Regions from separate parts of the Solibacillus sp. FSL K6-1126 genome, predicted to be linked through region 2. Evidence: a T-box and tRNA genes for the amino acid it is inferred to sense, from the RefSeq annotation. Region 2 holds a T-box; the other holds one or more tRNA genes.
The links. The T-box of region 2 lies ahead of metG (methionine--tRNA ligase). A T-box ahead of a tRNA ligase gene usually reads a tRNA of that ligase, here a tRNA-Met.
Positions count from the first base shown of each region.

Region 1: it encodes a tRNA-Met, which carries the amino acid that the T-box ahead of metG (methionine--tRNA ligase) is inferred to sense. The anticodon was not compared.

Region 1 is NZ_JBBOPD010000001.1:3,135,718-3,140,467, reverse strand. Features, by position in the region: rRNA gene MHH44_RS15710 (23S ribosomal RNA) at 1-407, shown strand, start outside; rRNA gene rrf (5S ribosomal RNA) at 495-610, shown strand; tRNA gene MHH44_RS15700 (tRNA-Val) at 620-695, shown strand; tRNA gene MHH44_RS15695 (tRNA-Thr) at 705-780, shown strand; tRNA gene MHH44_RS15690 (tRNA-Lys) at 787-862, shown strand; tRNA gene MHH44_RS15685 (tRNA-Leu) at 879-963, shown strand; tRNA gene MHH44_RS15680 (tRNA-Gly) at 1,009-1,083, shown strand; tRNA gene MHH44_RS15675 (tRNA-Leu) at 1,090-1,178, shown strand; tRNA gene MHH44_RS15670 (tRNA-Arg) at 1,198-1,274, shown strand; tRNA gene MHH44_RS15665 (tRNA-Pro) at 1,283-1,359, shown strand; tRNA gene MHH44_RS15660 (tRNA-Ala) at 1,368-1,443, shown strand; tRNA gene MHH44_RS15655 (tRNA-Met) at 1,470-1,543, shown strand; tRNA gene MHH44_RS15650 (tRNA-Ile) at 1,551-1,627, shown strand; tRNA gene MHH44_RS15645 (tRNA-Ser) at 1,648-1,740, shown strand; tRNA gene MHH44_RS15640 (tRNA-Met) at 1,786-1,860, shown strand; tRNA gene MHH44_RS15635 (tRNA-Asp) at 1,864-1,939, shown strand; tRNA gene MHH44_RS15630 (tRNA-Phe) at 1,945-2,020, shown strand; tRNA gene MHH44_RS15625 (tRNA-Gly) at 2,024-2,097, shown strand; tRNA gene MHH44_RS15620 (tRNA-Ile) at 2,109-2,185, shown strand; tRNA gene MHH44_RS15615 (tRNA-Asn) at 2,195-2,270, shown strand; tRNA gene MHH44_RS15610 (tRNA-Ser) at 2,284-2,374, shown strand; tRNA gene MHH44_RS15605 (tRNA-Glu) at 2,377-2,448, shown strand; tRNA gene MHH44_RS15600 (tRNA-Val) at 3,513-3,588, shown strand; tRNA gene MHH44_RS15595 (tRNA-Thr) at 3,598-3,673, shown strand; tRNA gene MHH44_RS15590 (tRNA-Lys) at 3,680-3,755, shown strand; tRNA gene MHH44_RS15585 (tRNA-Leu) at 3,772-3,856, shown strand; tRNA gene MHH44_RS15580 (tRNA-Gly) at 3,902-3,976, shown strand; tRNA gene MHH44_RS15575 (tRNA-Leu) at 3,983-4,071, shown strand; tRNA gene MHH44_RS15570 (tRNA-Arg) at 4,091-4,167, shown strand; tRNA gene MHH44_RS15565 (tRNA-Pro) at 4,176-4,252, shown strand; tRNA gene MHH44_RS15560 (tRNA-Ala) at 4,261-4,336, shown strand; tRNA gene MHH44_RS15555 (tRNA-Met) at 4,363-4,436, shown strand; tRNA gene MHH44_RS15550 (tRNA-Ile) at 4,444-4,520, shown strand; tRNA gene MHH44_RS15545 (tRNA-Ser) at 4,541-4,633, shown strand; tRNA gene MHH44_RS15540 (tRNA-Met) at 4,679-4,750, shown strand, end outside.
Region 2 is NZ_JBBOPD010000001.1:2,094,157-2,098,906, reverse strand. Features, by position in the region: gene MHH44_RS10255 (YitT family protein) at 1-300, shown strand, start outside; gene MHH44_RS10250 (MFS transporter) at 570-1,865, shown strand; T-box leader at 2,225-2,459, shown strand; gene metG (methionine--tRNA ligase) at 2,506-4,152, shown strand; partial or broken gene MHH44_RS10240 (cytochrome c biogenesis CcdA family protein) at 4,470-4,750, shown strand, end outside.

The DNA.
Region 1 (4,750 bases), 1.0 Mb from region 2:
TGGCACCTCGATGTCGGCTCATCGCATCCTGGGGCTGTAGTCGGTCCCAAGGGTTGGGCTGTTCGCCCATTAAAGCGGTACGCGAGCTGGGTTCAGAACGTCGTGAGACAGTTCGGTCCCTATCCGTCGTGGGCGTAGGAAATTTGAGAGGAGCTGTCCTTAGTACGAGAGGACCGGGATGGACATACCGCTGGTGTACCAGTTGTCTTGCCAAAGGCATCGCTGGGTAGCTATGTATGGACGGGATAAGTGCTGAAAGCATCTAAGCATGAAGCCCCCCTCAAGATGAGATTTCCCATTACGCAAGTAAGTAAGACCCCTGAAAGACGATCAGGTAGATAGGTTCGAGGTGGAAGTGCGGTGACGCATGCAGCTGACGAATACTAATCGGTCGAGGACTTAACCACATTTTATTGCACAAACTCAATGAAACGTTTATCCAGTTTTGAAAGAATGAAATTCTTTTATATAGGCTTATTTAAAGGCCACTATAGTGAAGTGATGATGGCAAAGAGGTCACACCCGTTCCCATACCGAACACGGAAGTTAAGCTCTTTAGCGCCGATGGTAGTTGGGGGCTTCCCCCTGTGAGAGTAGGACGTCGCTTCGCTAGAATATTGGAGGATTAGCTCAGCTGGGAGAGCACCTGCCTTACAAGCAGGGGGTCGGCGGTTCGAGCCCGTCATCCTCCACCATTTCTAAATGCCGGTGTAGCTCAGTTGGTAGAGCAACTGACTTGTAATCAGTAGGTCGAGGGTTCGACTCCTTTCGCCGGCACCATTTAGAGAGCCATTAGCTCAGTTGGTAGAGCATCTGACTTTTAATCAGAGGGTCGAAGGTTCGAGTCCTTCATGGCTCACCAGTTTATATACTGCTTAGCGGGTGTGGCGGAATTGGCAGACGCACTAGACTTAGGATCTAGCGCCGCAAGGCGTGGGGGTTCGACTCCCTTCACCCGCACCATTTAATTTCATATTACTGTCAGAGTAAAAATATCTTAAGCATTTTGCGGAAGTAGTTCAGTGGTAGAACACCACCTTGCCAAGGTGGGGGTCGCGAGTTCGAACCTCGTCTTCCGCTCCAAAAAATGCCGGGGTGGCGGAACTGGCAGACGCACAGGACTTAAAATCCTGCGGTGAGTGATCACCGTGCCGGTTCGATTCCGGCCCTCGGCACCATCTTTTAAATAAACAATATGCGCCCGTAGCTCAATTGGATAGAGCGTCTGACTACGGATCAGAAGGTTGTGGGTTCGACTCCTGCCGGGCGCGCCATATTATTTCGGAATGTAGCTCAGCTTGGTAGAGCACTTGGTTTGGGACCAAGGGGTCGTAGGTTCGAATCCTGTCATTCCGACCATCATTTATGGGGCCTTAGCTCAGCTGGGAGAGCGCCTGCCTTGCACGCAGGAGGTCAGCGGTTCGATCCCGCTAGGCTCCACCATAATTTGTAACCAAAATAAAGATCCTGGCGGTGTAGCTCAGTTGGCTAGAGCACTCGGTTCATACCCGAAAGGTCGTGGGTTCGACTCCCTCTGCCGCCATCTTAAAGGACCTTTAGCTCAGTTGGTTAGAGCAGACGGCTCATAACCGTCCGGTCACAGGTTCGAGTCCTGTAAGGTCCACCAGTTAACGTATTAAATATAACGGAGGTATACCCAAGTCTGGCTGAAGGGATCGGTCTTGAAAACCGACAGGCGGGTAACACCGCGCGGGGGTTCGAATCCCTCTACCTCCTCCATTTTTACAAACTGGGTACTTAAAACAGGTTCAAACATAATATTATCGCGGGGTGGAGCAGTGGTAGCTCGTCGGGCTCATAACCCGAAGGTCGCAGGTTCAAGTCCTGCCCCCGCAACCAAATGGTCCCGTGGTGTAGCGGTTAACATGCCTGCCTGTCACGCAGGAGATCGCCGGTTCGATCCCGGTCGGGACCGCCATTTGTGGGTTTGTAGCTCAGTTGGTAGAGCATTAGATTGAAGCTCTAAGTGTCGGCGGTTCGATTCCGTCCAAACCCACCATATGCGGGTGTAGTTTAGTGGTAAAACCTCAGCCTTCCAAGCTGATGTTGTCGGTTCGATTCCGATCACCCGCTCCAGTTTTTAAATAGGGCCTATAGCTCAGCTGGTTAGAGCGCACGCCTGATAAGCGTGAGGTCGATGGTTCGAGTCCATTTAGGCCCACCATAGTATTATTCCGAAGTAGCTCAGTTGGTAGAGCATCCGGCTGTTAACCGGCAGGTCGCAGGTTCGAGTCCTGCCTTCGGAGCCATTTTTCTATTTTTGGGGACATACTCAAGAGGCTGAAGAGGCGCCCCTGCTAAGGGTGTAGGTCGCGTAAGCGGCGCGAGGGTTCAAATCCCTCTGTCTCCGCCATCGGCCCGTTGGTCAAGTGGTTAAGACACCGCCCTTTCACGGCGGTAACACGGGTTCGAATCCCGTACGGGTCATACATAGGAAGACGAAAAACGCTAAGTACTTATTACAATGTACTTGGCGTTTTTTTGTTGCGGTAAAAGCTCTCTTAAGATAATAAACAATGCTGCTAAATTTAAGGGATGAAATTTCTTACACAATATTATGCTGTTTTATAATAAAGATAAAAAAACTGTGTTGAAATATTTTTATTCAATTAACCCACAAACGGAATCTACTTTAAGATTATATTGTTTTATTGATACTGCGTGAAAAAGCACATCCTCGATCACTATGTTGAAGGGAACATGGATTAAGGGAGAACAAGATAGTAGGCAGGAGCGAAAAAGAAAGCAGAGATTTTCCGGTTATTTAATGAAGGTCGATTGTGAGCATGCAAGAAGTTTAGTTGACACTATGTTAGAGGGCTTTTTAATCGGATTTCCCATCATTAATTCAAATAGAGGTATCAAATCCCCGGTTCATTAAAGAACATGGTAAAAAGCAATTTAAAGGTGAAATAACAAGGATTTAACGGCCGAATCGTGGAATCCCAATAAGGCTGCGGTATGCATCAAAATCATTTAATGAAATAGCGCAATTCTAAGCGTATTTAAACACGGAAATAATTATTATAGAATAATAAAAATGATGAAAATAACATAAAGATAAAGACTATATTGAGAAACCAATAGGTGGAAATAAATAAAATGTACATTATATCAATACTTAAAAAAAATAATGATAAAAGTACGGACATTTTCTTGACAGCTTCAGTATATAAAATGTATAAATAAGTAGTCGTATATTCTAAAACACTTGATATTTATAAGTAATATTAATAATTATATCAGAATGATTTATAAATATTAAAAACAAGCCTTGATAAAATTAGACAAACATATTAGAATTTCGTTATACTAAGTAAACGTTTTCATGAGCAATCTCAGTTGGTTCATGGAAAAAATAGAAAATAATTTATTTTTTAAAAATAATTTCAAAAAAGGTATTGCATTATAAAAAAAGTAATGATAATATAAATCTTGTCCTTAAGAGATAGGACATGCGGTTACGAAAGTGTAATCAGCAAATACCCATTGGAGGATTAGCTCAGCTGGGAGAGCACCTGCCTTACAAGCAGGGGGTCGGCGGTTCGAGCCCGTCATCCTCCACCATTTCTAAATGCCGGTGTAGCTCAGTTGGTAGAGCAACTGACTTGTAATCAGTAGGTCGAGGGTTCGACTCCTTTCGCCGGCACCATTTAGAGAGCCATTAGCTCAGTTGGTAGAGCATCTGACTTTTAATCAGAGGGTCGAAGGTTCGAGTCCTTCATGGCTCACCAGTTTATATACTGCTTAGCGGGTGTGGCGGAATTGGCAGACGCACTAGACTTAGGATCTAGCGCCGCAAGGCGTGGGGGTTCGACTCCCTTCACCCGCACCATTTAATTTCATATTACTGTCAGAGTAAAAATATCTTAAGCATTTTGCGGAAGTAGTTCAGTGGTAGAACACCACCTTGCCAAGGTGGGGGTCGCGAGTTCGAACCTCGTCTTCCGCTCCAAAAAATGCCGGGGTGGCGGAACTGGCAGACGCACAGGACTTAAAATCCTGCGGTGAGTGATCACCGTGCCGGTTCGATTCCGGCCCTCGGCACCATCTTTTAAATAAACAATATGCGCCCGTAGCTCAATTGGATAGAGCGTCTGACTACGGATCAGAAGGTTGTGGGTTCGACTCCTGCCGGGCGCGCCATATTATTTCGGAATGTAGCTCAGCTTGGTAGAGCACTTGGTTTGGGACCAAGGGGTCGTAGGTTCGAATCCTGTCATTCCGACCATCATTTATGGGGCCTTAGCTCAGCTGGGAGAGCGCCTGCCTTGCACGCAGGAGGTCAGCGGTTCGATCCCGCTAGGCTCCACCATAATTTGTAACCAAAATAAAGATCCTGGCGGTGTAGCTCAGTTGGCTAGAGCACTCGGTTCATACCCGAAAGGTCGTGGGTTCGACTCCCTCTGCCGCCATCTTAAAGGACCTTTAGCTCAGTTGGTTAGAGCAGACGGCTCATAACCGTCCGGTCACAGGTTCGAGTCCTGTAAGGTCCACCAGTTAACGTATTAAATATAACGGAGGTATACCCAAGTCTGGCTGAAGGGATCGGTCTTGAAAACCGACAGGCGGGTAACACCGCGCGGGGGTTCGAATCCCTCTACCTCCTCCATTTTTACAAACTGGGTACTTAAAACAGGTTCAAACATAATATTATCGCGGGGTGGAGCAGTGGTAGCTCGTCGGGCTCATAACCCGAAGGTCGCAGGTTCAAGTCCTGCCCCCGCAA
Region 2 (4,750 bases):
GAATTAGAAGCTATATACAGTTCATTACTAGGTGGCATTCTTGTTGGAATTGGAAATGGATTGATGTTAAATTTTCAGACAAGTACGGGAGGCACGGATTTTATTGCCCAGTTTTTATGTGAGAAGACGGGGATAAATGTAGGGATTTATATTTTGTTTATTGATTCCATCATAATAATTATTGGTGGCTTATTATTATCTTCAGAGACGTTTTATCTCTCCGTTATGACTATACTTTCTATTGGTATCACCACGAGTTTTATTACAAGTAGAAAAGGACATGTTGTCGCTTTTAAATGATGTATAAAGCGAGGAAAAGAGCATGGACGGCAGGACAGGCCAAAGTAGTTGCTATCTATGATCGTGCCTTTTGGAGGGAACGAGGACTTTCTGGATACCTAAGGAGTGGGGTTGGTAGTTGGAAATAGTTGTCCGGAAAGGGCAGTAAGGATTTCTGTTTGCGTTATCAAATATTGTTTGCCATACAATTTTCATATTGTATGGCTTTTATGTGCGTGTTATGATATTCCAAATCTTGTAGGAAGGTTTTTAGAAAGGCAGGCAGGAATATGGTACAAAAAACTCGTGTAGAATCTTCAGAAGAACAAACAGCTACACTGAAAAGCTACATTCTTTATCCGGAAAAACAAAAAGCGTTATATAAGCGGACATTATTCGTTGTAAGTGTCTCACAAATTTTTGGTGGGGCAGGATTAGCAGCAGGCGTTACGGTGGGGGCGCTTCTTGCACAGCAAATGCTTGGTACAGAAGCCTATGCCGGGCTTCCTTCCGCGTTATTTACTTTAGGTTCAGCAGGAGCAGCTTTAATCGTCGGGAGACTTTCGCAAGCGTCTGGACGTCGTATCGGGCTGGCTACAGGTTTTATGATTGGTGGGCTTGGGGCAATAGGGGTCATCATTGCAGCTATTATAAATAGCGTTTTGCTGTTATTTCTATCTTTACTTGTTTATGGTTCAGGAACTGCAACTAATTTACAAGCTCGGTATGCAGGTACGGACTTAGCAAATAATAAACAGAGAGCGACTGCTATTAGTCTTACGATGGTTTTTACAACTTTTGGTGCAGTTGCTGGTCCGAATTTAGTAAATGTAATGGGTGATATTGCTCTTTCTATTGGCGTTCCAGCACTTGCTGGACCATTCATTTTAGCAGCAGCTGCATATATCTTAGCAGGAATTGTGCTTTTTGCTATGCTTCGGCCAGATCCATTACTAATAGCAAGATCAATAGAAGCGTCCAACAAAGAAAAGCATGAGAAAACACATTCAGCTATTACAGAGCAAGTAGAAAACCGAAGAGGCATAATTGTAGGTGCGACAATTATGGTTCTCACTCAAATTGTAATGGTAGCTATTATGACAATGACACCTGTTCATATGCGGCATCATGGGCATAGCATAGGGGAAGTTGGTATTGTTATTGGTTTTCATATAGGTGCCATGTATCTGCCTTCTCTGGTTACTGGTATCCTTGTTGATAAATTGGGACGTACTGCTATGGCGATTGCTTCTGGAATTACGTTACTTCTGGCGGGTTTAACAGCAGCATTTGCACCAGGAGATTCCATGGTTTTCCTGGTGATTGCACTTTCTCTACTCGGATTAGGATGGAATTTTGGGTTGATAAGTGGGACTGCACTTATTGTTGATTCAACTACAACCTCTACAAGGGCTAAAACACAAGGTACATTGGATGTTTTCGTGGCGTTGTCAGGAGCTGCTGGTGGAGCCTTGTCGGGAGTGATTATGGCAGGATCAAGTTATCTAACTTTATCATTTATTGGAGGGATTCTCTCTTTATTATTAATTCCGGTTATGATCTGGTCTCGTATTGCCAAAAATTAGAAGGGTTAAATTACTAACACTTTATTTTGGATATATCTTTGTGAAGTAGAGTCCTCTAATTTCATAATAAAGGATTATAAATCTTTATACATATTCAAAAAAACATGTTTATACAAGTAGGGGGTGAACAGTTTTGTTGACGGGATTAAGCTTCCACGGGCGCTACGTTCTACCCCGACTCCGTTATAATAAGACCTAAAAGAAAAAAGTCAACCAGAAAAATCTGGCTAACCTTATATTACGATCGGCAGCTATTTTTGAATAAGGAAGGTACTTTTTACCAAAATTTCCAGATTGTATAGCGAACTCAAATAGAATATTTTGACTTTTTTGACCATTGTGGTAAATTATAGTTGTAATATTTAGCGTTGATAAGGAAGAGTAAGTATTGGAGTTTTTATAGAGAGCTTCTGATGGTGGAAATGAAGCAAAACGAATTTACTGAACATGGCCTTTGAGCTTCGTACCGATATGTAGGCTACGACGAGATGAGCACTCGTTACAACAGCGGCAGTATGACTTCGTACTGGCAGAGGCAAATAGTGTAAGCTATTTGTAAAATTAGGTGGTACCACGAGATAATTCGTCCTAATCGCAATTTGCGATTAGGCCTTTTTTTATTATAAGGGGGAAACATAGAATGAATGTATTAATCGGAGGCGCTTGGCCTTATGCAAATGGTTCTTTGCATTTAGGTCATGTAGCAGCACTTTTGCCAGGAGATATTTTGGCAAGATATTATCGCTTAAAAGGTGAAAGGGTGCTTTATGTATCAGGTAGTGACTGTAATGGTACGCCAATTTCAATACGGGCAAATCAAGAAAATACTACAGTAACAGCAATTGCGGATCGTTATCACACTGAATTTTTACAATGCTTCAATGAATTAGGATTTACTTATGATCTATATACAAGAACTGATGCATCACATCATCATAAAGCTGTACAAAATATATTTTTAAAGCTTTTAGAGAATGGCTTTTTATTTAAAAAAAGGATTGAGCAAGCATACTGTACAGTAGATAATCAATTCTTACCAGACAGATTTGTGGAAGGAACGTGTCCAAATTGTGGGGCAAAAGCACGTGGAGATCAATGTGACAATTGTTCAACCATTCTAGATCCACTTGACTTGAAAGATAAAACATGCAAAATTTGCGGAAATGAGCCAGAAATCCGAGAAACTGAACATTATTATTATGAGTTTAGTCATTTTCAACAGCAATTAGAGAACTTTGTTAATGAAGCATCTATAGAAGGAAGATGGCGAGAGAATGCCGTACAGTTAACTAAACGTTATTTAACTGAAGGACTACCAGATAGAGCTGTTACAAGGGATTTACCTAATGGGATAACTGTACCTGTAAAAGGCTTTGAACAAAAGAAAATCTATGTTTGGATTGAAGCAGTAGCAGGATATTACACAGCAAGCTTAGAATGGGTAAAACAAAATGGAAAAGATGTTTCTGAATGGTGGAATGAGGAATCCATTTCCTATTATATTCATGGCAAAGATAATATCCCATTTCATACAGTAATTTGGCCAGCAATCTTAATGGGGCTAGGTCAAGAGGGATTACCAACACATATTGTTTCAAATGAATATTTAACATTAGAGAAAAGAAAACTTTCTACAAGTCAAAATTGGGCAGTTTGGGTACCAGAAATATTAAAAGATTATGATCCAGATTCGATTCGCTATTTTTTAACAATCAATGCACCAGAAAATCGTGACGCCGATTTTTCCTGGCGAGAATTTATCTACAGTCACAACAGTGAACTATTGGGTGCATTTGCTAATTTTGTGAATAGGACGTTGAAATTCATTGCAAAATCCTTTAATCACAAAGTCCCTCAAGCAAAAGTAAACATTAGTATTAAATTAGATGTGGAACACTTATATGCAAAAGTTGGGGAACATATCGAATCAGGTGAAATGAAACAGGCAATTGAAGCTATTTTTAACTTTATTCGCAGGTCAAATCGCTACTTTGATGAAGAACAACCATGGACTACTGTTAATAAACATATTGAACAATGTGAAGAAACGCTTGCAACTTGTGTTTACATTATTCAAAATTTAGCTCAATTATTACATCCCTTCTTACCATTCGGATGTGATAAGATTCGTCAAATGTTAGGTACCTCTTTAAACGGATGGGATGAAGTTGCGGAATTACCAACTGAATTAAATAATATAGAACCTCTATATGAAAGGATTGATGTAAAAAAAATAGAAGAAGAACTTCAAAAATTAGACGAAGCATCTAACGAGTTTAAGTACTAATAACCAATAAAACTAGTTAGTATTATGTACTTCTCATTTTATAAGTTTTATTCAGCAATCGGGCGCTATTGTGGAACAACACTCTGAGGAAATAATCGATCTTTTTTTATATAAGTCTCATACTTAACTAAAATGAAAACCGCCATTATGATCATCTTTTTTCAAAATGGCGGTTTTAGCTATATTGCTAAATAAGGACACAAAACAATTATAAATTAATTTCCTGCATAATTTCTCCATATTTATTACTTATACTAACATTAGCTATTACTAAAATAATGAATACGGTTTTATGAAAAGATTAGTGAAAATATTTAATTACCCAAATAAACCCATTTTTTGCATATGGAGCTGTGCTTTTGGCTTTTATTTCTCCATGTTCACTACTTCTTTATCCGGCATTTTTATCTTATATGCCCTTTTCTTCTTTGAGTTCGTTAAAGGAGATTTATGTAATATAGATTTACTAAGACAAATCAGCGCAATGTTTTTATTTAAATCACGCCCAAAGGGATATTTAGGCACCATCATTATCGGTATGGGGTTTGAGCAGGTTGGACACCATGTACTGGACCAATTAGGCAGGAGTTATTGCTTT